Regions from separate parts of the Streptomyces sp. NPDC014006 genome, predicted to be linked through region 1. Evidence: riboswitches for the same ligand, from Rfam matches in the RefSeq annotation. Region 1 holds a riboswitch; each other region holds the start of a gene.
What was found. Region 1 has a riboswitch for thiamine pyrophosphate ahead of thiC (phosphomethylpyrimidine synthase ThiC). Riboswitches for the same ligand answer to the same signal wherever they lie in the genome.

Region 1 (3,674 bases):
CGAGCCGGTGCCGGTGCCACCGCCGAGGTCATGGCCGGCCGGTGCCGGACCCGGACGGTCGGCGGCCACCACCAGGGCCGCGAGCGCCGTGGTGACCGGTACCGAGGCGACCAGGCCGATCGATCCCACCAGCGTGCGCACGATCTCCTCCGCGACCAGCTCACTGTTGGCGACGGTGCCCACGCTGCTCTGTGCGATGGAGAAGAGCAGCAGCAACGGCAACGCTGCACCGGCGTAGGCCAGGACCAGGGTGTTGACGACTGATGCGATGTGGTCGCGGCCGATCCGGATGCCCGCCCGGTACAGCCCGCGCCAGCCCATCGACGGGTTGGCCTCGTGCAGCTCCCAGACGGCGGAGGTCTGGGTGACCGTCACGTCGTCGAGCACGCCCAGCGATCCGATGATGACGCCGGCGAGCAGCAGACCGCTCATGTCGATGGACGGGTACAGGCCGTGGATCAGGCCGGTGTTGTCGTCCGTGTTGCCGGTCAGCGCGGCCCAGCCGATGAACAGCGAACCGAGGACGCCGATCAGCAGCAGGGAGATCAGGGTGCCGAGCACCGCCACGGACGTCCGGGCCGACAGCCCGTGGCACAGATACAGGGCGATGAGCATGATCGCACTGGAGCCCACGACGGCGACGACCAACGGGTTCTCGCCCTGCAGGACCGCCGGCAGGATGAAGAAGTTCAGCACCATGAAGCTGATGGCCAGCGCGACGAGCGCCATCACCCCGCGCATCCGCCCGACGACGATGACGGCGAGCGCGAAGATGCCGGCCAGCAGGGCCATCGGGAAGCGCCGGTCGACGTCTGTGACCGAGTACTGCAGGTCCCTCGGCGCCGAGGGCTCGTAGGCGACCACGACCTTCTCGCCCTGGTGCAGCTGCCGCGTCTGGTCCGGCTGCACGATCTCGGTGAACGTCCGGCCCGTGTCCTTGCCCGAGTCGACCCGGACGGTGGCCTTCTTGCAGGCGCCCGACGCCTGTTGCTGGGCCGGGGAGCCCTCCGCGGTGGATGTGTCGCCGGTCGGCGTGCCACCGGAGGCGTTGACCGCCTTGCAGCTCACCTCGACCACCTGGGTGACCGTGGCCTGCTGGGTCTGCCGGTCGAAGCCGACACCGGTGCGCTGGTGGGACGGGGCACCCCCGGGCCACAGCACGCCAAGGCCGACGACCACCGCCACGGCGAACGGGATGAGGATCGCCGCGATCACCTTGCGCAGATGCCGGGAGACAGGAGCAGCGGGCCCGTGATTGTGACTGTGCCCATGCCCGCCTCCCGCAGAGTGCTGGGCACCGTGCCCGCCTCCCGCGGCATGGGTGGCACCGTGCCCGTGGCCGCCACCGGACGCGCGCCGGTGTCCGTGTCCGGACCCTGATGCGTGCCCCTGCTCATGCCCGTCCTCGACGTCCTGGCCGTGGCCTGTCGGGCCCTGGCCGCGGGGCGGCTCGGACGGCGGATACGGGGGCTGGTGTGTGGTGGTCACCGACCGATCATCGCAAGAACGACAGGGGCCCCCTGTTCACCGCGCCCGAATTGACGCTAGCGTGGAGGCACCTTTGCACACGCGGGAGCTCGGAGCACCGGGCTGAGAGGGCGCTGACCTCCGTCTTTGCGATGTTTCACGTGGAACATGTGGTGTTCCACACGAAATGTCGGCAGACGGTGACCGCTGCGTCGACCGCCGAACCTGTTACCGGGTAATGCCGGCGTAGGGAGTAGGTCTCATGACCAACAAGGACGCACGCACGCCTGCCTCCGTTCAGAGCGAAACGGCTCAGGAGGCCGGAAAGTCCATCGGCTGGCACAAGGCATACGTCGAGGGTTCGCGCCCCGACCTGCGGGTGCCGGTCCGTCAGGTGCACCTCACCAACGGGAAGTCGGTCACGCTGTACGACACATCCGGCCCGTATACCGATCCGCTCGTCGACACCGACGTGCGCAGGGGCCTGTCACCGCTCCGGGAGAACTGGATCATCGCCCGCGGCGACACCGAGGAGTACGCGGGCCGTCCCGTCCGTCCAGAGGACGACGGGGTCAAGCACACCTCGCCGCGCGGAGGCCTGCGCAACCTCGACGCGGTCTTCCCCGGACGTCCGCGCCAGCCCCGTCGCGGCCGTGACGGCCAGGCGGTCACCCAGCTCGCGTACGCCCGCCGGGGCGAGATCACGCCCGAGATGGAGTTCGTGGCCCTGCGGGAGAACGTCTCGCCCGAGGTGGTCCGCGAGGAGATCGCGGCGGGCCGCGCCGTACTGCCGGCCAACGTCAACCACCCGGAGATCGAGCCGATGATCATCGGCAAGCGGTTCCTGGTGAAGGTCAACGCCAACATCGGCAACTCCGCGGTGACTTCCTCCATCGAGGAGGAGGTCGAGAAGATGACGTGGGCGACCCGTTGGGGCGCCGACACGGTCATGGACCTGTCCACGGGCCGCAACATCCACACCACCCGTGAGTGGGTGCTGCGCAACTCCCCCGTCCCCATCGGCACGGTGCCGCTCTACCAGGCACTGGAGAAGGTCGACGGCAGGGCCGAGGAACTGACCTGGGAGATCTACAAGGACACGGTCATCGAGCAGGCCGAGCAGGGCGTGGACTACATGACGGTCCACGCGGGCGTGCGCCTGGCGTATGTGCCGCTCACCGCCAACCGCAAGACGGGCATCGTCTCGCGCGGCGGCTCGATCATGGCCGCGTGGTGCCTCGCTCACCACAAGGAATCGTTCCTGTACGAGCACTTCGAGGAGCTGTGCGAGATCCTCGCCGCCTACGACGTGACGTACTCCCTCGGTGACGGCCTCAGGCCCGGCTCCATCGCGGACGCCAACGACGAGGCGCAGTTCGCGGAGCTCCGCACGCTCGGGGAACTCAACACGATCGCCAAGCGTTTCAACGTACAGACCATGATCGAGGGCCCGGGACACGTCCCGATGCACAAGATCAAGGAGAACATCGACCTTCAGCAGGAGATCTGCGATGAAGCTCCGTTCTATACGCTCGGCCCGCTGACCACGGACGTCGCGCCGGCGTACGACCACATCACCTCCGGCATCGGCGCCGCGATGATCGCCTGGTGGGGCACGGCGATGCTCTGCTATGTCACGCCCAAGGAGCACCTGGGCCTGCCCAACCGGGACGACGTCAAGACCGGCGTCATCACCTACAAGATCGCGGCTCACGCGGCCGATCTCGCCAAGGGGCACCCGGGTGCGCAGGAGTGGGACGACGCGCTGTCCGACGCCCGGTTCGAGTTCCGGTGGGAGGACCAGTTCAACCTCGCCCTGGACCCGGACACGGCGCGGGAGTTCCACGACGAGACCCTGCCGGCCGAACCGGCCAAGACGGCACACTTCTGCTCGATGTGCGGGCCGAAGTTCTGCTCGATGAAGATCTCGCAGGACATCCGCCGTGAGCACGGCGGCAGCAAGGCCGAGATCGAGGCCGGGATGGCCGAGAAGTCGCGGGAGTTCGCGGCGGCGGGCAACCGCGTGTATCTGCCGATCGCGGACTGACGCGGGCCGCGGGCGGTACTCCGTGTCTGGCGTGCACGGAGTACCGCTCATCCGGCTCCAGTCGTTGGGCGACGTGCTGATCAGTGGCCGTAGGTGATCAGTCGTATGACCGGAGCCGAGAGTCACTGGGCGTAGGGCACTTCAGGATCCCGGACGTGCC
Region 2 (3,674 bases), on a different contig from region 1:
GGGCCACCGAGGATCTGGACGATGCCGAAGGAGGTGAAGCAGAACAGGAACACCATCAGCGCGGCCGCCGCGACCGCCGGCGCGAGCGCGGGCAGGGTGACCGTGCGCCAGGCGGTGAAGCGGGACGCCCCGAGCATCCGCGCCGCGTCCTCCTGGCGCGGGTCGAGCTGCGCCCACAGTCCGCCGACGGTCCGCACGACGACGGCGTAGTTGAAGAAGACGTGGGCGAGCAGGATCGCCCACACGGTGGTGTCCAGCCGTACGCCCCACAGCTGGTCGAGCAGGCCCCCGCGGCCGACCAGCGCGAGGAAGGCGGTGCCGACGACGACGGTCGGCAGCACGAACGGCACCGTCACCACCGCCCGCAGCAGCCGCTTGCCGGGAAAGTCGAAGCGGGCGAAGACATAGGCGCCGGGCAGCCCGAGCAGCAGGGTGAGCCCGGCGGAGACCAGCGCCTGCCAGGTGGTGAACCACAGCACGTGCCGGATGTCGGACTGCCCGAGGACGTCGGTGAGCCGCCCGAACTGCCAGGCGCCGTCGACCTTGAGCCCGCGGGCGACGATCGCGGCCACGGGGTAGGCGAAGAACACGGCGAAGAACGCGACGGGCAGGGCCATCAGGCCGAGCCGCGCCGCGTTCCCCGCGCGGTCCGGGCGCCGGGCTACTTCAGTACGAGTGAGGTCCACTGCTTGACCCACTGGTCGCGGTGGTCGGCGATCTTGGCCGGCGCCAGGGTCTCGGGGTCCTTGGCCGCGGGGCCGTACCGGGTGAACTCGGCGGGCACCTTGGCGCCGTCGAGCACCGGGTAGACGAACATGTTCAGCGGCATGTCCTGCTGGAACTCCTTGGAGACCAGGAAGTCGATCAGCGCCTTGCCGCCCTTGGTGTTCTTCGCGTTGCTGAGCAGCCCGGCGAACTCGATCTGCCGGAAGCAGGTGCCGGCCGCGACGCCGGTCGGCGCGGTCTTCGGCTGCGGCTTGGCGAAGACGACCTCGGCGGGCGGGGAGGAGGCGTACGAGACGACCAGCGGCCGGTCGCCGTGCGCCTTCTTGCCGCCGGACGAGCCGGAGAACTCCTGGTCGTAGGCCTGCTCCCAGCCGTCGACCACCTTCACGCCGTTGGCCTTGAGCTTCTTCCAGTAGTCCTGCCAGCCGGCGTCGCCGTACTTGGCGGCGGTGCCGAGCAGGAAGCCGAGGCCGGGCGAGGAAGTGGACGCGTTTTCCGTGACGAGGAGGTTCTTGTACTCCGGCTTGACCAGGTCGTCGAAGGAAGCCGGCGGGGTCAGCTTGTGGTCGGCGAAGTACTTCTTGTCGTAGTTGACGCAGATGTCGCCGAAGTCGATCGGGGTGACCCGGTGCTTGCCCTGGTCCAGCTGGTACCGGGCGCCGATGGCGCCGAGCCCCTTGGCCTGGTACGGCTGGAAGAGGCCGTTGTCCAGGGCGCGGGAGAGCAGGGTGTTGTCGACGCCGAAGAAGACGTCGCCCTGCGGGTTGTCCTTGGTGAGGATGGCCTTGTTGACGGCCTGCCCGGCGTCGCCGCCGGGGAGGACCTTGACCTTGTACCCGGACTGCTTCTCGAAGTCCGCGAGGACGTTCTTGGACACGGCCCACGAGTCGTGGCTGACGAGCGTGACGGTCTTGGACTCGGCGGCGGTCTTCTCGCTCCCGCCGGACGACCCGCACGCGGACAGCGTGACGAGGCCGAGGCCGACCACCACGACCGTGGCCTTCTTGGTGATGCTCACTGACATTCCTCCTGGAGTGACCAGGAAGAGACGCGGCCCTGCCCGGGACGTCTCGCGACGGCCCGGGCAGGGCGCAACAGCTCGAGTGATGACCGATCTCCCTACCCAGAATGACCTGGGCGAGGTTCGGAGGGTCTGCGGCCCTGTCCGCCGCACTCTCAGCGCTGTGGCGCTCCCCTGTCGGAATATGTAGATGTACTGACGCCAGTCAGATTACCGCTCGGTGGCGGCGAGCTGACCACACGCCCCGTCGATCTCCTGCCCACGGGTGTCCCGGATCGTCACCGGTACACCATGGGCGGCGATGGCCTCGACGAACGCCTTCTCGTCCTCGGGCCGGGAGGCGGTCCACTTGGACCCCGGCGTCGGGTTCAGCGGAATGAGATTGACGTGCACGGGCTTGCCCTTGAGCAGCCGCCCCAGCCGGTCCCCGCGCCACGCCTGATCGTTGATGTCCCGGATCAGCGCGTACTCGATGGACAGCCGCCGCCCGCTCTTCTCGACGTATTCGAACCCGGCGTCGAGCACCTCGCGCACCTTCCACCGCGTGTTCACGGGGACGAGGGTGTCGCGCAGCTCGTCGTCCGGGGCGTGCAGCGAGATCGCCAGCCGGCACTTGAAGCCCTCGTCGGCGAACCGGTGGATGGCGGGCACGAGGCCGACCGTCGACACGGTGATGCCGCGCTGCGACAGCCCGAGGCCGTCGGGCGCGGGATCGGTGAGCGCGCGAATGGCCCCGACGACCCGCTTGTAGTTGGCGAGCGGCTCGCCCATGCCCATGAAGACGATGTTGGACAGCCGGGAGGCCCCACCGGGGATCTCCCCGTCCCGGAGCGCCCGCATGCCCTCGACGATCTGATGCACGATCTCGGCGGTGGACAGATTGCGATCCAGCCCGGCCTGCCCGGTCGCACAGAACGGGCAGTTCATGCCACACCCGGCCTGCGAGCTGATGCACATGGTGACCCGGTCCGGATACCGCATCAGCACGGACTCGACGAGCGTCCCGTCGAACAGCCGCCACAGCGTCTTGCGCGTGGTCCCCTCGTCGGTCGACAGATGCCGCACGACGGTCATCAGCTCGGGGAACAGCGCCTCCCGCAGCCTGTCACGCGCCCCGGCGGGGATGTCGGTCCACTGCTCCGGCTCGTGCGCGTACCGCGCGAAGTAGTGCTGCGACAGTTGCTTGGCGCGAAACGGCTTCTCCCCGATCTCGGCCACGACCGCCTTGCGCTCGGCAGGCGAAAGATCGGCAAGATGCCGCGGCGGCGTCTTGGCTCCGCGCGGCGCGACAAAAGTAAGTTCTCCGGGCTTGGGCATGGTGGTACCAGTGTCGCAGATCGACTCGGGTGGCCCGCCCGGCCGGTTCGGCCACCCGTTACGTCGGTCAGGGGCGCGGCAGCGGTTCGGCAAGCCCTACGCCGTCGTGTGCTCCAGGTGCTGCTTGAGCAGCTGCTCGTTGCGCGGGAACTCCTTGCGGACCTGGGGGCGTACGACGAGGGGGATGAGGACCTTGCCGAGGCCGTGGCCCTCGAAGTCGAGGTCCACGGTCAGCCGGGTGCGCCGGCCCTCGTCGACGGGGGTGACCTCGCCGCGGAAGGTGCCGCGCACCGGCCCGTCGATCCCGTGGACGCTCCACGAGCGGCCCGGCTTGTACTCGGTGCACTGCATCGTCATGGGAACGTCGCGGCGGCCGATGTGCCGGGTGACCCGGACCCGGGAACCGAGTCCGAACGGGCCGTCGTCGAGCTGTTCGGCGGACACCGCGCTGGCCTGCCACTCCGGCAGGTGGGCGGGGTCGGTGACGAACGTCCACACTTCGTCGGGGCGGCAGTCGAGAACGATCTCATCGTGGAAACCGGACATGGTGGCCCCCTTTCCAGGGTGAGCCGGTTCGGGGCTTACACCCGAAATCGTCCCACCGCATCCG
Region 3 (3,674 bases), on a different contig from region 1:
GCTCCATCGCCAGCGCCACGTCCGACGCCGTGCCCGCCCCCGCGTCCAGGATCACCGGCACGCGCGCGTCCTCGACGATCAGCTGGAAGTTGTGCGGGTTGCGGATGCCGAGACCGGAACCGATGGGCGAGCCCAGCGGCATGATCGCCGCACAGCCGACGTCCTGAAGCTTCCGCGCGAGCACCGGGTCGTCGTTGGTGTACGGCAGCACCGTGAACCCGTCGTCGACCAGCGTCTCCGCCGCGTCCAGCAGCTCGATCGGGTCCGGCAGCAGCGTGCGCTCGTCGGCGATCACCTCCAGCTTGACCAGGTCCGTGCCCAGCGCCTCCCGCGCCAGCCGGGCCGTGAGCACCGCCTCCCCGGCGGTGAAGCAGCCGGCGGTGTTCGGCAGGACCCGGATGCCCAGACGGTCCAGCACCGACAGCACCGAGCCGTGCACCTCGGGGTTGACCCGCCGCATCGCGACGGTCGTCAGCTCGGTGCCGGAGGCGACCAGCGCCCGCTCGAGCACCTCCAGGCTGGGCGCACCGCCGGTGCCCATGATCAGACGGGAGGTGAGCGGCGTACCGCCGAGGACGAGGGGGTCGTCAGCCATGTTTCAGCCTCCCTGGACGGCGGTCAGGACCTCGACGCGGTCGCCGTCGGCGAGGGCCGTGGTGGACCACTGGGTGCGCGGGACGACGGTCTCGTTGAGGGCGGCGGCCACCCCGGAGGGGGCCGCGGTCAGGGACTGCACGACGGCGTCGAGAGCCGTGCCGGGCTCGACACGGCGGGGCTCGCCGTTGACCGAGATGTTCATGCGGGCTGCTCCGTGAGGGTGCGTGAAGGCTGCTGCGCGGCGGGGGAGAAGCGCTTCGGGGTGAAGGGGCGGGCCTCCTCCGGCAGCTCGCCGGTGACCAGGGCGTGGGCCAGCACGTCCCCGGTGACCGGGGTGAGCAGGACGCCGTTGCGGTGGTGGCCGGTGGCCAGCAGCAGCCCGTCCAGCGCGGTCGGGCCGAGCAGCGGCGCGTTGTCGGGGGAGCCGGGGCGCAGTCCGGCCCGGGTCTCCGTCAGCGGCAGCTCGGTGATGCCGGGCACCAGCTCGTGCGCGTCGCGCAGCAGTTCGTAGACGCCGCCCGCGGTGACGGTCGTGTCCCAGCCCATCTCCTCGCTGGTCGCGCCGACGACCAGCTCACCGTTCTCGCGGGGCACCAGATACAGCGCGCCGCCGCGCACCACGGCGCGCACGGTCCGGCTCAAAAACGGCGTCCGGTGGTTCGGCATGGTCAGCCTGAGGACCTGCCCCTTCACCGGCCGCACCGGCGGCAGCACGGCCTCCGGCACGCCCGCGAGGCGCCCGCTCAGACTGCCGGCGGCGAGCACGACCTGTCCCGCGCCCAACTCCTCGCCCTCGCTCGTGACGACGCCCTCCGCGCGCTCCCGCGCGACCGCGAGCCGCTCGGCCCGGGTCCGGTGGAACACCACCCCGGCCCGCTCGCAGGCGGTGACCAGCGCGGCCGCGAGCCGTCGTGGGTCCACCTGGTGGTCGCCGTCGACCCGCAGCCCACCGCGCACGCCCGGCGCGAGCATCGGCTCCAGGCGCCGGCAGTCCCGGCCCGACAGCCACTGCGACTCCAGGCCCGACTGCCGCTGCAGGGCGTGCAGTTCCTTGAGGTGGGCGCGGTCGTCGGCGTCCAGGGCGACGGCGAGCGTGCCGCTGCGGCGGTAGCCGAGGTCGTGGCCGGTGGCCTCGGAGAGTTCGGCCGCGAAGTCCGGATAGCGGCGCGCCGAGGCCAGGTTGAGGCCGAGCAGGGTCTGCTCGCCGTAGTGCAGTTCCGTGACGGCGGCCAGCATCCCGGCCGCCACCTGCGCGGCTCCGCCGCCGGGCTCGGGGTCCACGACCGCGGTGGCGAACCCCCTCTGCGCGGCCCGCCAGGCCGTGACCAGCCCGATGATCCCGCCCCCGATGACGAGGACGTCTGACGTACGCGTAGGCGACATGGGCGTCCAGCCCCTCCCTTCGCCGGCATGACCCGGATCAGGTTCGTACGGTCGGAGGCCGTCCCAGCCTCCCTCTCAGCCCGGTGCGTCCGGGCTCCCGCGAGTGCTTTACGGTGGCCACCCTAGCCCGTGCCGCTGTGTGTCTGTAAGGGAGCCTTCCGTCATGGCCCGGTCCCTCGACGGTCTCGTCCTCGCCCCCGTCGCCGATCAGGCGCCCGGTCAGGTGGGCACGCGCACCCGCTTCACGTACCACGAGCGCGGCGGCGAGATCTGGGCCGAGTACACCGGCGGCGACGTGGTGCGCGGGCATCTCGTGGGCACCCGGCAGGGAGACCGGCTGGACTTCCGGTACGTGCAGCTCAAGCAGGACGGGACGACCTCCGGCGGGCACTGCGTGTCCACGGTCGCGGAGCTGCCGGACGGGCGGCTGCGGCTGGAGGAGACCTGGGAGTGGGAGTCCCAGGAGGGCAGCGGCACCAGCGTGGTGGAGGAGCTGCCCGCGCGTGTGGAGCAGGTCACGGCACAGGACCGCTGACTGACGATGTGTCAGGTGTCTATGGTGATCAGGTGAGCGAGCAGACGCAGCAACGGGACACCTCGGCGGCGGCGCAGGCGCGGCGCGTGGTCGTCGTGGGCGCGGGCATGGCCGGGGTGCAGACCGCGGTGGCCCTGCGTGAACAGGGCTTCACCGGCAGCGTCACGCTGATCGGCGCCGAACCCCACCAGCCCTACGACCGGCCGCCGCTGTCCAAGGCCGTCCTGCTCGGCACGGCCGAGGGCTCCGCCTTCGACGTGGACTTCGAGGCGCTGGGCATCGAGCTGCGCCTCGGCTGCGAGGTGCTGGGCGTACGCCCCGCCGACCACGAACTGGACACCGAGGCCGGCCCGGTCGGCTACGACGTCCTCGTGCTCGCCACCGGCGCGGAACCGATCACCCTGCCCGGTGCCGAGGGCGTGCCCGGGGTGCACCTGCTGCGCACCCTGGACGACGCCGAGCGGCTGCGCCCGGTGCTCGCCCGGCAGCACGACATCGTCGTCGTCGGCGCGGGCTGGATCGGCGCCGAGTTCGCCACGGCCGCGCGCGAGGCGGGCTGCGCGGTCACCGTCGTGGAGGCCGCCGGCCGCCCGCTCGCCGGGGCGCTGCCCGCCGAGGTCGCCGCGCCCATGACCGAGTGGTACGCCGACGCCGGTGTCGCGTTGCGCACGCACGCGCGCGTGGCGGGCGTCGAGCCGGGCGTGGTGGTCCTCGACGACGGCTCCCGGCTGCCCGCCGGCGCGGTCGTCGTCGGCATCGGCGCACGGCCCGCCACCGGCTGGCTGGCCGGCTCCGGCGTCGAGCTGGGACCGCGGGGCGAGGTGGTGGCCGACGCGCAGCTGCGCACGTCGCTGCCGGACGTGTACGCGGTCGGCGACTGCGCCTCCTTCCCCTCCGCCCGCTACGGCGAACGCCTGCTCGTCCACCACTGGGACAACGCCCTCCAGGGGCCGCGCACGGTCGCCGCGAACATCGTCGGCGACACTCTCGCGGAGTACGACCCGGTGCCGTACTTCTGGTCCGAGCAGTTCGGCCGCTTCGTCCAGTACGCCGGCCATCACACCGCTGCCGACCGCACCGTGTGGCGCGGTGACACCTCCGGTCCGGCCTGGACGGTGTGCTGGCTGCGGGAGGGCCGGCTCATCGCCCTGCTGGCGGT

Region 2: linked by a shared signal. The riboswitch ahead of ACF1GV_RS33635 (thiamine ABC transporter substrate binding subunit) and the one ahead of thiC (phosphomethylpyrimidine synthase ThiC) in region 1 are both predicted to bind thiamine pyrophosphate.
Region 3: linked by a shared signal. The riboswitch ahead of thiO (glycine oxidase ThiO) and the one ahead of thiC (phosphomethylpyrimidine synthase ThiC) in region 1 are both predicted to bind thiamine pyrophosphate.

Annotation. Positions count from the first base shown of each region.
Region 1 covers NZ_JBICAJ010000003.1:492,921-496,594, forward strand. Annotated here, with positions in the region: gene ACF1GV_RS14490 (YibE/F family protein) at 1-1,488, opposite strand, end outside; TPP riboswitch at 1,560-1,737, shown strand; gene thiC (phosphomethylpyrimidine synthase ThiC) at 1,730-3,514, shown strand.
Region 2 covers NZ_JBICAJ010000012.1:202,577-206,250, reverse strand. Annotated here, with positions in the region: gene ACF1GV_RS33640 (ABC transporter permease) at 1-617, opposite strand, end outside; gene ACF1GV_RS33635 (thiamine ABC transporter substrate binding subunit) at 662-1,750, opposite strand; TPP riboswitch at 1,825-1,933, opposite strand; gene rlmN (23S rRNA (adenine(2503)-C(2))-methyltransferase RlmN) at 1,958-3,064, opposite strand; gene ACF1GV_RS33625 (SRPBCC family protein) at 3,161-3,610, opposite strand.
Region 3 covers NZ_JBICAJ010000001.1:1,029,158-1,032,831, forward strand. Annotated here, with positions in the region: gene ACF1GV_RS04735 (thiazole synthase) at 1-595, opposite strand, end outside; gene thiS (sulfur carrier protein ThiS) at 599-799, opposite strand; gene thiO (glycine oxidase ThiO) at 796-1,980, opposite strand; TPP riboswitch at 1,978-2,091, opposite strand; gene ACF1GV_RS04750 (hypothetical protein) at 2,144-2,515, shown strand; gene ACF1GV_RS04755 (NAD(P)/FAD-dependent oxidoreductase) at 2,548-3,674, shown strand, end outside.